DNA from 3 places in the Serratia sp. Res13-Sevr-LER1-36-b genome. Region 1 is predicted to be linked to each of the others. Evidence: predicted binding sites of a transcription regulator. Region 1 holds the regulator's gene; each other region holds the start of a gene.
What was found. Region 1 encodes CRP, which controls carbon source genes, mostly activating them, when cyclic AMP is high. Its sites were predicted from a motif close to ATGTGANNNNNNTCACAT; they were not measured.

Region 1 (5,342 bases):
GCCATGCCAGTGACGAAATGGTATGCATCACGGTCAGGTGAGAAAGGATCCGCCGCAGGTGGCGTTCCATCTCGGTGATCGGCATATCAGGGTGCAGGTCCGGCGGCTTCATGATGCTGTTGCTGGTACTTGGGCCGTCATATTCCAACCGCTGCTGGCAGCTCTGCAAGGCTATCTCACAGGTTTGCAGATACTCCTGAGCCAGCTTGGGCGTCAGCATATAGTGCTCGCGTGCCAGAATGGTCATCGCATTCAGGTGTTCAACGATAAACTGGTTATGGGTGATCCACAGCCGCATATCTGCCAGATAATTCGATTCAAACCCCGGCTCCTGCATCGCCTGATTGAGCGAGGTAAACAGGGCGTTATGCGCCTGGTTGACCTGCATACGCGTGTAGGCCAGTTCACTGGGATCCGGTTCCTGCTCTTCCAGCAATAATCGCAGTGCCGTCTGATCGTGCTCTAGCGCCTGATGGGCGTTTTTACGCAGCAGGCCACTCTGCCACTGCGGCCATAGCCAGATCGTGCCGCCAAACACCAGTACGCAGCCAATAAGGGTATCGATCAGGCGGGGAACCAGGAAATGGGTGCCATTCAGCGCCAGGAGCTGCAAGGTGTAGACGGCAGTCACGGTAAAGCCCATCACCGCCAGCCCGTAGTTTTTCCGCAGGATCAGATAGGCCGCCAGGGTGATCGCCAACATGATGCTCAACGTCACGTTCTCCGGCATCTGCAGTTGCAACAGTCCGGCGGCAATCACCAACCCGGCCAACGTGCCGAGGGCACGGTGCTGGATCCTCACCCGCGTGGCGTTATAGCCGTTTTGACTGACCAGCATGATGGTCAGCAAGATCCAATAGGGTTTTGGCAGGTTGAACAGCATGCCCAGGCTGCTGCCTGCCGCCAGAATGACCCCCAGCCTGGCTGCGTTGCGCAGGGCGTTGGATTTAAACGACAGATAGCTCACCACCGCGGGCCAGAACGGCAGACGTGACTGATTGGCCATCAGATTGCGACGGTAAAGCGGGTGCTGGGTGCGCAGCAGGCGTGCGATGCGGCTGAAGTGGTAATAGCAGAACTGACCAACCGGGTTATCGGCGTGCTGTGAGGCCACTTTTTCCAGCGCCGCCAGCTCATTCTTCATACTGAAACGCGCAGAGTGCCGATGATAGAGAATATCGTCGGCCACCACCCGCAGGCGCGTGGCGATCACCTGGGCGTTGCGGCGGATAATCGCTTCGGCCTGGCTTTGCTCTACCAGCTTTTGCACTTCTTCCGGCAGATGCAGGCTGACGGTAATGTGCTCTTGCAAATCGAGCGCCACCTGAAACGTACGTTGCAGGCGCTTTTGCTCCAGGTTATTGGCATGGGGCAGGAAATTAAGCTGTTGGTATAGCAGACTGATCAGATCCATCACTTTCTGTTGGCGTTGCAACAGCGGCGGCAGGGCAGTTTCTGGATCGGTATGTTGCGTCAGTAATGAGTATTTGGCTTCAAAATAGTCGGCCAACTGCATATACAGCTGGCTTAAGGATTCGCGCATCGGCTGCTCTTTCCACAGCTTGAACCAGGCCCAGGTAAACAACCCGTACCAGGCGGTGCCGACGATATACAGTAAAGGGGCATGCCAGATTGGCACGGTGCCTACCATGCTGAGGGAAAAGATGGCGGCAACCAGTGCGGCTGGTAGCAGGCGGGCATGCAGCGGACTGATCTCACCGCTGACGCCGAGCAACAGCGCCATTCCCAACATCAGTAAGGGCAGGGGAAGCTCCCACAGCAGGGCTTGTTGCAGCAGAAAGCTACTGAGTGCGAATAGGGATCCACCCACGACCAGGCGTTTGAAAAAGCGTTTGTGTGGCGTATCCAGCCCGGCAATGTTGCAGCAGGCGGGCACCAACGAGAACAGCATGCCGAGTTGCAGGTTGCCAATCAGCAAACCAAACGCCACCGGCAGGCACAACACCAGCGTTTGCCGCAGTGCGTAGTTGACTTCCGGGTGGTAGATCAGGCGGCGCCACATGGTTGGCTATTCAGTAGGTAAAGAAACGGCGCATTGCTGCACCGTTTCCCTGGGGATTAACGCGTACCGTACACGACAATGGTTTTGCCGTGCGCGGAGATCAGGTTTTGATCTTCGAGCATTTTCAAAATACGACCGACGGTTTCACGTGAGCAACCGACGATTTGGCCAATTTCCTGGCGGGTGATTTTGATCTGCATGCCGTCTGGGTGAGTCATGGCATCAGGTTGTTTTGCCAGGTTCAGCAAGGTCTGAGCAATGCGGCCGGTAACGTCAAGGAAGGCGAGGTTACCCACTTTCTCTGAGGTGACTTGCAGGCGGTTAGCCATCTGTGCGGACAGGCGCATCAGGATATCCGGGTTAACCTGGATCAACTGGCGGAATTTCTTGTAGGAAATTTCAGCCACTTCACAGGCGGTTTTGGCCCGTACCCAGGCGCTACGCTCCTGGCCTTCTTCAAATAATCCTAGCTCGCCGATGAAATCCCCCTGGTTAAGGTAGGACAGGATCATCTCTTTGCCTTCTTCATCTTTAATCAGCACCGCGACGGAGCCTTTGACGATGTAGTAAAGCGTTTCGGCCTTTTCACCTTGGTGAATCAGCGTACTCTTCGATGGATATTTGTGGATATGGCAATGAGACAGGAACCATTCGAGAGTCGGGTCTGTTTGCGGTTTGCCGAGAACCATTCGCTGTTATCCTCTGTTGTTATCGCTGCCTTGTATCACAGGGGTCAGAGTTCCCTGTAAAACGTGCTTATAGCCCGGTGTTTTAATTGTGGCTATCAACAGGTTTTGAGGCGTGTTATAGAAATACGCTTGTGCTCTAGCATATTAACTTGCAGGGAGAGCTGCAAGCTACATTCTGTTAACAAACCAATATAGGGGCCTTTCCTTGGACGTATCCCTGAAATCGGTGACCTGGAAAGAGTTATTGCGGCTCTGTTTGTAGCACAGAGTGAGGCGGGTGTCTTGTGTTGTCTCGCTTCAGCATGATTAGCATCAGGTTACGTTGCCAGAATGTATGCGAAAGCGTACCCTGTTTTTAAGAAATTAACCGGAGTGTGTAACATGCAGGCAAGAGTTAAGTGGGTAGAAGGGCTGACATTCCTGGGTGAGTCTGCGTCCGGCCACCAGGTGTTGATGGATGGCAACGCGGGCGATAAAGCGCCAAGCCCGATGGAAATGGTGTTGATGTCCGTTGGCGGCTGTAGCGCCATCGATGTGGTGTCGATCCTGCAAAAAGGGCGTAACGATGTGCGTGACTGCGAGGTTAAACTGACCTCCGAGCGTCGTGAAGAAGCACCGCGTCTGTTTACCCATATCAATCTGCATTTTATCGTCACCGGCAAAGGGCTGACCGACAAGATTGTGGAGCGCGCGGTGGATCTTTCCGCCGAGAAATACTGCTCCGTCTCCTTGATGTTGGGTAAAGCCGCCAGCATCACCCACAGCTTCGAAATCCGCGAAGTGGCCTGATCCTACCAAGGGTAGCGCAGGCAGTGGGCACGCAATAAATCAAGAAATCGCCGTGCCGTCACGGTTAGCGGCGATTTCTGTGAATACAGCACGCAATATTGCGCCTGCGGCAGCGTGTCGATAGGCAATGCCACCAGCCGATGCTGCAAATGGAACGGTGCACTCATCGCCCGCGCCACGATAGTCAAATAATCCGCCTCTAACACCATGTTCAAGCCACAGGTCACAGAGTCCGAGCGAATGGGCGAACGGGTCAATTGCTGATAGAAGGTGCCTAACATCGCGCGCAACTGCTGGTAATACCCCATATCGGTTTCCGGTAATAACCACTTGGCCTCACGCAGTTCGTCCAGCGAGGTTGCCTGCGCCAGTGGGTGCCCCTGGCGTGCGATAATGCAAAAAGAGGCGTTGAACAGCGGTTCACGCACCAGATCCTCCAACGGCAGTTCCGGGCTGACGGTACCCACGGCAAAATCCAGGCGGCCTTCGCGCAATGCTGGCAGCAGCGTAGACAGCTGTGCTTCGCGGATCAGCAGATTGGCCTGCGGAAACGGCTGTTTGAAGGCTTCGACCAGATCCGGTAATACCGTCAGGGCGAGTAGCGAAGAGCAGCCAATAGCGACGTTACCTTGCGAATGCTGATTCAACTGCTGGATCTCGTCGGCGGCGCGCTGCAATTCCTCCAGGATCAATTGCATTCGCAGGGCGAAGGCGCGGCCGGTTTCGGTCAGCGTCATTCCTTGGCTGCTGCGATTGATCAACTGGGTTTCCAGGATCTGTTCCAGTTCACGGATGGTACGGCTCACGGCAGGCTGAGACTGCTCCAGCGCGCGCGCCGCCCCGCGAATACTGCCGCTGCGGATCACCTGCTGGAAGACTTTCAACTGTTGTAACTTCGGTAAATAGCGCATTCCCCACCCTATCAATAAAAAGCATCACCCCTTACAAAACTGTATCTTATGCCGCTCGGCAAAAGGCGATAATTTCAGCGTGTTATTGTAAGTGACTGTTATTAAAACTATAAAGTGACCTTGATCACATTATTAAATACGCCGGCCCTGCGGGTGGGCTGCCTGGGTGATAACTTAAAGGGATATCGGCGATGAAAAATCGTTCGCTAATGATTTTTTTGCTGTTTGTGGGCTATGTCGTGGTGTACATCGATAAAACCGTGATGGGTTTTGCGCTGTTACCTATCGAACACGAATTCAATCTACAGCCGGAACAGCTGGGCTACATTACCGGGATGTTTTTCCTGGCGTATTCCCTGTTCCAGATACCGGCGGGCTGGCTCAATGACCGCTTTGGCTTTAAGAAAGTGCTGTGCAGTTCGTTACTGCTGCTGGGGGGATTTGCCCTGTGCTTCGGCATTCTGGGGTTCGGCCTGGGCCTGCTGGTGACGTTCCGCTTCCTGTCCGGTATTGGCCACTCCGGCTATCCGTGTTCCTGCGCCAAGGCGGTAGTGGCGAATTTCCCACTGGAACAGCGCACCTTCGCGCAGTCCATTCTGCTGTCCTCCGCCGGGTTGGCGATGACCGTCGGGCCGCTGGTCGCAGTCTATTGCCTGGATCACATCGGCTGGCGTGGGTCGTTCTCTGCGCTTGGCCTGTTGGCATTCGTGATTGCCGCCTGCATCTTGTGGCTGGTTCCCAATCCGCCACAGGCGGCACCCGCCAAAGCTGGGGCAGCCGCAGCCAACTATAAGGCCCTGCTGAAAAACCCAATCGTGTTGCTGCTGTTTGTGGCGATCTTCTGTATCAACATCCCATCTTACGGCCTGATGGCCTGGCTGCCGAAATTTCTGGTACAGCAGCGGGGAATGCCAATTGACGTTTCCAGCA
Region 2 (5,342 bases), on a different contig from region 1:
TATAGAAGAAGGTGTTATTGCTGCTGTTGGAAAGCAGCATATTCAGAAACGCGCTCGGTTCATTGTAATCACCACACCAGGTGGCACGGGCCACATCAAATTGCCCTTCATGGCGGCTCTGCAGCGAGGTTTTCCATTCCTGATTTTGCAATGTGACCTGGGCGCCAAGGTTCTTCTTCCACATTGAGGCAGCAGCGATGGCTTGCTGCTTATTTTGATCGGAGGTGTTGTACAACAGGGTAAATTTGAGCGGTTTCTCAGCGTTGAACCCTGCTTGCGCCAGCAGCTTCTTCGCTTCTTCGTTGCGTTTTTCCTGCGTCCACCCTGCCCATTCAGGCTGGCTGAAGTTACCCCCCTCGGTAAAGGTTGGCGTAAAGCTGTAGGCGGGGATTTGGCCCTGGCCCATGATCTTGTTGGCAATAATGTCGCGATCCAGCGTCAACTTGACTGCCGCACGTACGCGCTCGTCGGTAAACGGCGCACGCTGATTGTTGATCTCGTAATAGAAGGTGCACAGGTAAGGGTTAACGTGCAGCTGTTCTGGGATCTCGCGTTTCATTTTGGCATACAGATTCGGCGGGATGGCGCTATTGGTAATATCGATTTCACCGCTGCGGTAGCGGTTAATGTCGCTGACCTCGGAGGACAACGGCAGGAACGTGGCCTGCTCGATCACCGTCTTGCTGTTATTCCAGTAGCTCGGGCTGCGTTCGAGCACGATACGTTCGTTGACGACCCACTCAGATAAGCGATATGCCCCGTTACCCACGTAGTTCTGTGGCAGTGTCCACTTATCGCCAAATTTCTCGACTACCGACTGTTTGACCGGCTTCATTGAGGTATGGGACAGCATACTGACAAAATAGGGCACCGGCTCACTGAGCGTCACCTTCAACGTTTTCTCATCAATGGCGCTGACACCCAGCGATTCAGGCGGTTTCTTACCGGCAAGAATAGCGTCAATATGTTCAATTCGGGCGTATTGCAGATAGCTGGCATAAGGGGAACCGGTCTTAGGATCCGCCAGCCGCTGCCAGCTATACACGAAATCCTGCGCGGTCACCGGAGAGCCATCACTCCATACCGCCCCTGGACGCAGGTGGAAAGTCCACGTCTGGTAATCGGTATTTTCCCAGTTTTCCGCCACCGCAGGGGCCAGATGGCCATTGGCATCGGTGCTGACCAACCCTTCTAGCAGGTTGAGGATAATATTGCTTTCAGGCGTTCCTTCGACCTTATGCGGATCCAACGAAGCGACTTCTGAACCGTTGTTGATCACCATGCGCTGCAGTGGTGCCAATTGCACACCGGCCGGAACCTCAACGGCCTGCAGGTTTTGGCTGGCGATCATCCCCAACACGGCGGCGATGATAACGGTCAACGGTTGATGCTTCGTGGTTTGCGGCATAGTACAGGCTCCTTTTCACGGCTAAGCAATAATTGTGAAATAGTTATCAAGCGGGCTAAATATACGGATACCAGCAAAAATCATTCCTACTTGGCGCGCCAAAGATAAGATTTTTCCTTCTGATAAGTTGCTCGGAAATTAGCAGAAGCAAAAATTCATAGCTAATAATTTTTACAGAAATGTTAAGCATTTCTCTTTTATTATCCCATAGCCCTACAGACACCTAGCCTTCCCACCTGCTTAGACAACGATTAATGCCATGATTTTATTGGATAAATAGCGGCTTCACTTTTAACCTTTTCTTCCAGGATGAAAAAAACCACTCAAAAGAAACATTCAGTTAACAAAAATGCCGTTCAGAGAATAAACACCTGCCTATGCGTGGTTAATCACTAATAACACCTGTGTGAAACGGAGACAAGCCCTACAGAATGATGTGATTAAATTAACAACAATTTTACCCATAGGGAGACAAAAACCCCGTCACTCGGATTTTAAAAGTGGAGAAAATAACATCTTGGTGCTTTATCAACCGATAAAGTGAGATTTGTGCCACAGGCTGGGGCAATAGAATGAAAAGCAGGCAGGTTATGCACTTTAATAATGCATAAGCTGAGATAATTTGAAAAATTAAAAATAACTTAAGCCGCAAACAGGATTATCCGCGGCTTTATTAAGGTTATAACAACCCAGGGAAAATGGCTTTGATGCCGGTGACAATAAATTCTATACCCAGCGCCATCAACAACAACCCCATGATACGGGTAATGACGTTGATGCCGGTTTGCCCCAGCAAACGCACCAGCAGCGGAGCTGCCCGGAACAAGAGCCAACAACAGAAAGCGAACAAAGCGATCGCCACGGTAAAACCTAACAGGTTCTGCCAACTGTGGTAACGAGAGCTCCAGACAATGGTCGAACTGATGGCACCCGGCCCGGCCATCAGCGGCAGCGCCAAGGGAACGACCCCGATGCTTTCACGGATCGCGCTCTCTGACTTTTCCTGCTTGTTCTGTTTGTCTTCACCCAGCTTACCGCTGATCATCGACATGGCGATGGTCACCACCAAAATGCCGCCGGCAATACGGAAAGAGTCGATGGAGATACCAAACATACGCAATATGCCCTCCCCCAGGAACAGCGAGGTCCACAAAATAATCGCCACCGACAGGTTAGCCGTCAGGTTGGTTTTGTTACGCCCGACCTCGGCCTGATAGCTGGTCATGCTGATAAACACCGGCAGAATACCTACCGGGTTGACCAGCGCAAACAGGCCGACAAAGAACTTGATGTAGCCGGAAAAATCCAACAGAGATTGGCCCACGAAAAACTCCGCATAAATAGCTGTAAAAAGAGACACTGCCGATGCGCGCTAATGTAATGGAATTGCGCCAGCTAATCCATCCACCCGGCCAGCATTTTTCCCTACCCCAACAGAATGTTACAAAACAATTCGCTATTGTTAATTCCTTGTGTGTTACCTGCTGTTATTCAGTATCATCAGGTCATCACCAAACACCTTGTTGATAATAACTCTCAACAACCGCAAGCTGAAAGGTGTCAGCTTGCGATTTTTATGATGTACATCACAAAATATCTACTCAGGAATAGTTAAGCTCTTAGTCGTAGTCAAAAGGTAGTACGAGGTATGGATACCGATTTCTGTCTCGCTTGCCTACTACCAACTTGCACTTGGTAAAGCTCTTTAAGTAAATCAGCAGTATGGGTCGCTAACTGCGGGAAATGTCTCATGATCTAACAGACGCCTTCCTGACAGATGTCTATACTAGTTCCTCGAACGGCTTATTTACTGAAAGAGTTTAACATTTATCAGGAGAGCATCATGGCTGTAACGAATGTCGCTGAATTGAACGAGCTAGTTGCACGTGTCAAAAAAGCCCAGCGCGAGTATGCCAACTTCTCACAAGAGCAAGTTGATAAGATCTTCCGCGCCGCTGCCCTCGCCGCCGCAGATGCCCGTATTCCTCTGGCTAAACTGGCCGTTGAAGAATCAGGCATGGGTATCGTTGAAGACAAAGTCATCAAAAACCACTTCGCTTCAGAATACATCTATAACGCCTATAAAGACGAAAAAACCTGCGGGATCCTCTCCGAAGATGAAACTTTCGGTACCATCACCATTGCAGAGCCAATTGGCCTGATTTGCGGTATCGTACCAACCACCAACCCAACTTCTACCGCAATCTTCAAAGCGCTGATCAGCCTGAAGACCCGTAACGGCATCATTTTCTCCCCACACCCACGTGCCAAGAACGCCACCAACAAAGCCGCAGATATCGTGCTGCAGGCTGCTATTGCTGCTGGCGCACCAAAAGACATCATCGGCTGGATCGACCAGCCAACGGTTGATCTGTCCAACCAGTTGATGCATCACCCAGACATCAACCTGATCCTGGCAACCGGTGGCCCAGGCATGGTTAAAGCCGCTTACAGTTCTGGTAAACCGGCTATCGGCGTTGGTGCCGGTAACACCCCAGTTGTAGTCGATGAAACTGCCGACATCAAACGCGTTGTTGCTTCCATCCTGATGTCAAAAACCTTCGACAGCGGTGTGATCTGTGCGTCTGAACAGTCCGTGATCGTAGTGGATTCCATCTACGATGCAGTGCGCGCACGCTTCGCTTCCCACGGCGGCTACATGCTGCAAGGCAAAGAGCTGAAAGCCGTTCAGGATATCATCCTGAAAAACGGTGGCCTGAACGCCGCTATCGTTGGCCAGTCTGCACCAAAAATCGCTGAAATGGCCGGTATCAAAGTGCCTGCCAGCACCAAAATCCTGATCGGTGAAGTGAAACTGGTTGACGAATCTGAGCCATTTGCTCACGAAAAACTGTCACCTACCCTGGCGATGTACCGTGCCAAAGATTTTGAAGATGCCGTCAGCAAAGCCGAGAAATTGGTCGCCATGGGCGGTATCGGTCACACCTCTTGTCTGTACACCGATCAAGATAACCAGACTGCACGCGTAGAGTATTTTGGCGACAAAATGAAAACCGCACGTATTCTGATCAACACCCCGGCTTCTCAGGGGGGTATCGGTGACCTGTACAACTTTAAACTCGCTCCGTCACTGACGTTGGGCTGCGGTTCCTGGGGTGGTAACTCCATCTCTGAAAACGTCGGTCCAAAACACTTGATCAACAAGAAAACTGTAGCGAAGCGAGCAGAAAACATGTTGTGGCACAAACTTCCTAAATCGATCTACTTCCGCCGTGGCTCACTGCCAATCGCGCTGGAAGAAGTGGCTACCGACGGGGCAAAACGCGCCTTCATCGTTACCGACCGCTACCTGTTCAATAACGGCTATGCCGATCAGATCACCAAGGTTCTGAAATCGCACGGTATTGAAACTGAAGTGTTCTTTGAGGTTGAAGCTGACCCAACGCTGAGCATCGTACGTAAAGGTGCCGAGCAGATGAACTCCTTTAAACCAGACGTGATCATCGCGCTGGGTGGTGGTTCACCGATGGACGCTGCGAAAATCATGTGGGTGCTGTACGAACATCCTGAAACCCACTTCGAAGATCTGGCGCTGCGCTTTATGGACATCCGTAAGCGTATCTACAAGTTCCCGAAAATGGGCGTGAAAGCGAAAATGATCGCCGTCACCACCACTTCAGGTACCGGTTCAGAAGTGACACCGTTTGCGGTTGTGACCGATGACGCCACCGGCCAGAAATACCCACTGGCTGACTATGCTCTGACCCCGGACATGGCGATTGTCGATGCCAACCTGGTGATGAACATGCCTAAATCCCTGTGCGCCTTCGGCGGCCTGGATGCGGTCACTCACGCCCTGGAAGCCTACGTTTCCGTACTGGCCAACGAATATTCAGACGGCCAGGCGCTGCAAGCGCTGAAACTGCTGAAAGAATATCTGCCAGCCAGCTATCACGAAGGGGCGAAAAACCCG
Region 3 (5,342 bases), on a different contig from region 1:
TTCAAGGTGGATACCTTCCTGAGCAACGGTGATGACGCGCGTTTTCAGGACTTCGTTAACCAGGCCATCAGCCAAAAGTATGACGGCATCATTCTTTCTCAAGGCCGCGCGCCCTATTCCACCGATCTGGTCAAGCGCATCGCTGCGGCAGGTATCGCGGTGTCGGCCTTTGATACCGACGTAAGCGGCGAGATCCCTGGCGTCACCGTTTCCCAACAGGATGATGCCTCGCTGGCCAATGAATCCGTCGGCCAACTGATTAAAGACTTCGACGGCAAGGCCAACATTATCAAGCTGTGGGTTGCAGGCTTCCCGCCGATGGAGCGCCGCCAGGCCGCTTACCAGCAGTTGCTCAAGCAAAATCCGGGTATTCATGAGTTGGAATCGATCGGGGCGGTATCTTCCGACGTCCAGGGCGATACCGCCAATAAAGTCGGTGCGGTGCTGGCCAAATACCCGAAAGGTAAAATTGATGCCATCTGGGGTACCTGGGATGCCTTCAGCCAGGGAGCCTATAAGGCGCTGCAAGAAAATGGCCGCACCGAGATCAAACTCTACAGCATCGATATCTCCAACCAGGATCTGCAACTGATGCGCGAAGCCGGTAGCCCGTGGAAGGTCAGCGTTGCGGTAGATACCAAGCTGATCGGGGCCGTCAACCTACGCCTGATTGCCAACAAGCTGGCGGGTGAGCCAACCCCTGCCACCTATCAGTTTAAAGCCGCCGCCATCCCGCAGGCCTTGCTGGTCAGCCAGACTGGACCAATCAACGTAGCCTCACTGAGTAAAATTATTCCAGGCTGGGGCAGCAGCGAAGATTTCATCCAACCCTGGTTTGCCACCCTGCAGGCTAAATCCGGTAAATAATGCTGTTTTACCGAGGGGCTACAGACGTAGCCTCTTTTTTTTAAACAATTTTTCCGTTCCCCCCTTCTCTGCATCACAAAATAAGCTACTGTAGTTGCACTGGCGTAATAACTGTATGCATCAACAGGTTTGGTTATGAAGGGATTCCCCCCACTGATTAAGATATTGCTGGCAAGTTCGCTGGTGCTGACCATAGGCCGTGGCGTCACGCTGCCCTTTATCACCATTTACCTGACCGAGCACTTCCACCTGCTGCCGAAAAGCGTGGGCATTATCTTGGGCGTCAGCCTGACTATCGGTATCATCAGCAGCTTTTATGGCGGCTATCTGGTCGATCGCTTTAATAAAAATCCGCTGATCCTGCTCGCCATCCTGCTATTTTCGCTGAGCTTTTTTGCTATCCCATGGGTCACGCATCCCGCTGGCGTTATCTTGGTGCTAGCCATCTTACATACTGCCTATGCGGTGCTCAGCATCGCCATCAAGGCCTGCTTTGCCAGTTGGCTGCCGGTAAACCAACGTATCAAGGCGTTCTCGATCAACTATACGCTGGTGAACGTTGGCTGGGCCGTCGGCTCATCATTGGGCGTGATGGTAGCCGGGTACAGCCCACTGCTGCCATTCTACCTGTCTGGCGGGTTGGCGTTACTGACTGTGATAACCCTGAGCTTCCGCCTGCGCAGCTATCCATCGCCACCGATAGAGGACACCGGCAACACTCCACCGTCGGTTCTCAACTTCCGCCAGACGTTGAATGTGCTGCGCGGCGATCGGCGGCTGATTTATTTCACCCTTGGCAGCACGTTAGGCGCGGTGGTGTTTGGCCAATTTACCGGCTATCTGTCGCAGTATCTGATCATCGTTAGCGATGCCGAATTTGCTTACAAAGTGATTGGCGTGGTGATGATCGTCAACGCCTGCATCGTGATCGCCCTGCAGTATCTGCTGAGTCGCGGTATGCGCCAGGACAACATGCTGCGCTGGCTGATGCTGGGCACGCTGTTCTTCGTCCTGGGGCTGATCGGCTTTATGCTGGCAGGCCTTTCGATATGGCTATGGGTGCTGGCCATGGCGATTTTCACCCTGGGGGAAATCATCGTCATTCCGGTTGAATATATGTTTATCGACTTTATCGCCCCGCCGCACCTGAAAGGCAGCTATTACGGCGTGCAGAGCCTGAGTAATCTGGGGGGGGCCATCAACCCGGTGATGTGCGGTTTCCTGCTGAGCTATGCGCCACCGCCGGTAATGTTCCTGGTGTTGATCGCCGCTGCATTGTTCAGCCTGCTGTTCTTCTTCCTCGGCCATCGGTTGGCGGAACAGCAAAAGCCGCTTGCCAGCCTGAGCAGCGCGGAATAGCCTGGCCCGCTACACTTAAGGTGGGCCACGATCTTGCCAAAATGGCATGATAGGCATAGCGAGAATTCATGATGCGTTTTGTGGCGTAGCTCACAGTTTAATTGTATGATGAATGCGTCAACGTCAACGAGAATGCACTATGGGCAACCTATTTAACCTGTGTTGGAAATATGTCAGGGCGATCGTGCTGATCTACCTTAGCCTGTTCGCCGGTAACGCCATTGCGGCGCTGTTGCCGATCGCCATACCCGGCAGCATTATCGGGATGTTGATCCTGTTTGCCCTGCTCTCCTCACAAATTCTACCGGCCAAATGGGTCAAGCCTGGCTGCCATCTGTTTATCCGCTATATGGTGCTGCTGTTTGTGCCAATCGGCGTCGGTATCATGAAGTATTACGACCAGATAGTTGACGATCTGGCTCCGTTGATCGTGTCTTGCCTGATCAGTACGCTGCTGGTATTTGTGGTGGTTGGCTATACTTCACATTACTTCCACCGCGAGCGCCCCATCCTCGGTAAAGCAAAAAATGCGGAGGATGAGCAATGATGCAAAATATCTGGTGGTCTTTACCGCTGACCCTGGTGGTATTTTACGCGGCACGCAAGCTGGCGCAAAAGCTCCACATGCCGTTACTGAACCCATTATTGGTCTCAATGGCGGTGATTATCCCGCTGCTGTTGCTGACCGGCATTCCTTATGAACGCTACTTTCAAGGCAGCAAAATCCTCAACGATCTGCTGCAACCGGCGGTGGTCGCCCTTGCCTTTCCGCTATACGAGCAGATCCATCAGATCCGCGCGCGTTGGAAATCCATCATCACCGTCTGCTTTATTGGCAGCATGACCGCGATGATCAGCGGCGGTGCCATTGCCCTGCTAATGGGAGCCAAACCCGAAATTGCCGCCTCGATTTTGCCAAAATCGGTGACGACCCCGATAGCCATGGCAGTAGCCGAGTCGATTGGCGGCATCCCGGCCATCAGCGCGGTGTGCGTGATTTTTGTCGGTATTCTGGGGGCGGTCTTCGGCCATTCGCTGCTGAGTCTGTTGCGGATCAACACCAATTCATCGCGCGGTTTGGCGATGGGCACCGCTTCGCATGCGTTGGGTACAGCACGCTGCGTAGAAATGGATTACCAACAGGGCGCATTCAGTTCGCTGGCTCTGGTCATCTGCGGGATTATCACTTCGCTGACCGCGCCGTTTGTGTTCCCGATACTGCTGCGGCTGTTTGGGTAACGGCTTAAAACCTGCGATACATCTCGCATTTATAGTTTTCATTGCATCTGTTTCATTAAAAAATAGATACAAATCACATTTTGTTGTGGGCCGGTTGCCTAGAATGTTAACCCGTTAACTTGTTGAGAGACTTCCTTATGCATTCTCGCTTTCACTCCGCCTACAGCGAATTGCCTGCGGCCTTGCAATCCGCCCTGCTGCCTTATTTAGATGCGCCTGATTTCGCAGCCATGTTCAAGGCCGAGCAGATTGCGGCGATCAAGCAACAGTGCGGGTTGGATGACGATGCTCTGGCCTTTGCTCTGCTGCCATTGGCGGCTGCCTGCTCGTTAACGCCGATTTCGCATTTCCACGTGGGGGCTGTGGCGCGTGGCGTCAGTGGCAACTGGTATTTTGGTGGCAACATGGAATTCCGTGGTGCACCTATGCAACAAACCGTGCACGCGGAACAGTGCGCTGTCACGCATGCCTGGCTGCGTGGCGAAGCCAAGCTGGTCGCGGTCACCGTCAACTACTCGCCATGCGGCCACTGCCGCCAGTTTATGAATGAGCTTAACAGCGGCACCGAGTTGGAGATCCACTTGCCTGCACGGGCAACCGCCACGCTGGGCGATTACCTGCCTTACTCCTTCGGCCCGAAAGATCTGCAAATCAGCGAGTTGCTGATGGATCCGGTCGATCACGGTTTCCAACTGACGCTGGATGATGAATTGGCGAAAGCTGCCCTAGATGCCGCCAACCGCAGCCATGCTCCTTACAGCACCGCCCATAGCGGCGTAGCGCTGGAAGCCGAAGACGGCAAGGTTTACGCTGGCCGCTATGCAGAAAACGCCGCGTTCAACCCTAGCCTGCCGCCATTGCAGGCCGCGCTGATCCTGATGAATGTCTCCGGTGGTGATTGCCAGAAAATCCGCCGTGCCGTATTGGCAGAAGCGGAAGGCGCAATCCTGACCCAGTGGGATGCCACCCGCGCCACCCTGGCGGCCTTGGGCTGCGAAGACGTCCAACGCGTCACCTTCTGATCCCTCAGGCGGAGCCACCGTGCTCCGCCACAATCCGGCTAAAAAACCAGCAGCAAGCGACAATTCCTCATTATTTACTAACAAATGCTGTACATATTTTGCCGATATCTTAGGATCGGCAGTAATAAAGCTTACCCTAGGCAAAGAGTAAAACTGATGGAACTGGAATACGAAAGCAAACGCCCTCTCTACATCCCCTACGCTGGCCCCATTCTGTTGGAGTTCCCGTTACTGAACAAAGGCAGCGCCTTTTCTGAAGAAGAACGCAGTAACTTCAACCTGCACGGCCTGCTACCGGAAGCGATAGAAACCATCGAAGAACAGGTGGAACGCGCTTACCGGCAGTATCAGGATTTCAAGAACGATAACGACAAGCACATCTACCTGCGCAATATCCAGGACACCAACGAAACGCTGTTCTATCGCCTGCTGGATTCGCACCTGAGCGAGATGATGCCCATCATCTATACGCCAACCGTGGGTGAAGCCTGTGAGCATTTCTCCGATATCTATCGCCGCGCGCGTGGGCTGTTCATTTCCTACCCTAACCGCGATCGTATCGACGATATGCTGCAAAACGCCACCAAGCAGAACGTTAAGGTGATTGTGGTCACCGACGGGGAACGCATCCTTGGCCTGGGCGACCAGGGCATCGGGGGCATGGGTATTCCAATCGGAAAACTCTCTCTGTACACCGCCTGTGGCGGCATCAGCCCGGCCTATACCTTGCCGGTGGTGCTGGACGTCGGCACCAACAACCCGCAACGCCTGAACGATCCGCTCTACATGGGGTGGCGGCATCCGCGTATTTCTGGCGATGAATATCACGCCTTTGTGGAAGAGTTCATCCAGGCG

Region 2: adhE (bifunctional acetaldehyde-CoA/alcohol dehydrogenase) is a predicted target of CRP. The motif match lies at 2,983-3,000, and genes of this name have one in related genera.
Region 3: IMQ33_RS01195 (CidA/LrgA family protein) is a predicted target of CRP. The motif match lies at 2,305-2,322, and genes of this name have one in related genera.

Annotation. Positions count from the first base shown of each region.
Region 1 is NZ_JADACK010000045.1:6,919-12,260, forward strand. It holds gene IMQ33_RS25810 (YccS/YhfK family putative transporter) at 1-2,023, opposite strand, end outside; gene crp (cAMP-activated global transcriptional regulator CRP) at 2,080-2,712, opposite strand; gene IMQ33_RS25820 (OsmC family protein) at 3,094-3,501, shown strand; gene IMQ33_RS25825 (LysR substrate-binding domain-containing protein) at 3,504-4,412, opposite strand; gene IMQ33_RS25830 (MFS transporter) at 4,604-5,342, shown strand, end outside.
Region 2 is NZ_JADACK010000017.1:250,194-255,535, reverse strand. It holds gene IMQ33_RS11185 (ABC transporter substrate-binding protein) at 1-1,408, opposite strand, end outside; gene IMQ33_RS11180 (YchE family NAAT transporter) at 2,088-2,732, opposite strand; gene adhE (bifunctional acetaldehyde-CoA/alcohol dehydrogenase) at 3,252-5,342, shown strand, end outside.
Region 3 is NZ_JADACK010000005.1:16,314-21,655, reverse strand. It holds gene IMQ33_RS01205 (sugar ABC transporter substrate-binding protein) at 1-867, shown strand, start outside; gene IMQ33_RS01200 (MFS transporter) at 1,003-2,226, shown strand; gene IMQ33_RS01195 (CidA/LrgA family protein) at 2,366-2,773, shown strand; gene IMQ33_RS01190 (CidB/LrgB family autolysis modulator) at 2,770-3,465, shown strand; gene cdd (cytidine deaminase) at 3,603-4,487, shown strand; gene IMQ33_RS01180 (NAD-dependent malic enzyme) at 4,644-5,342, shown strand, end outside.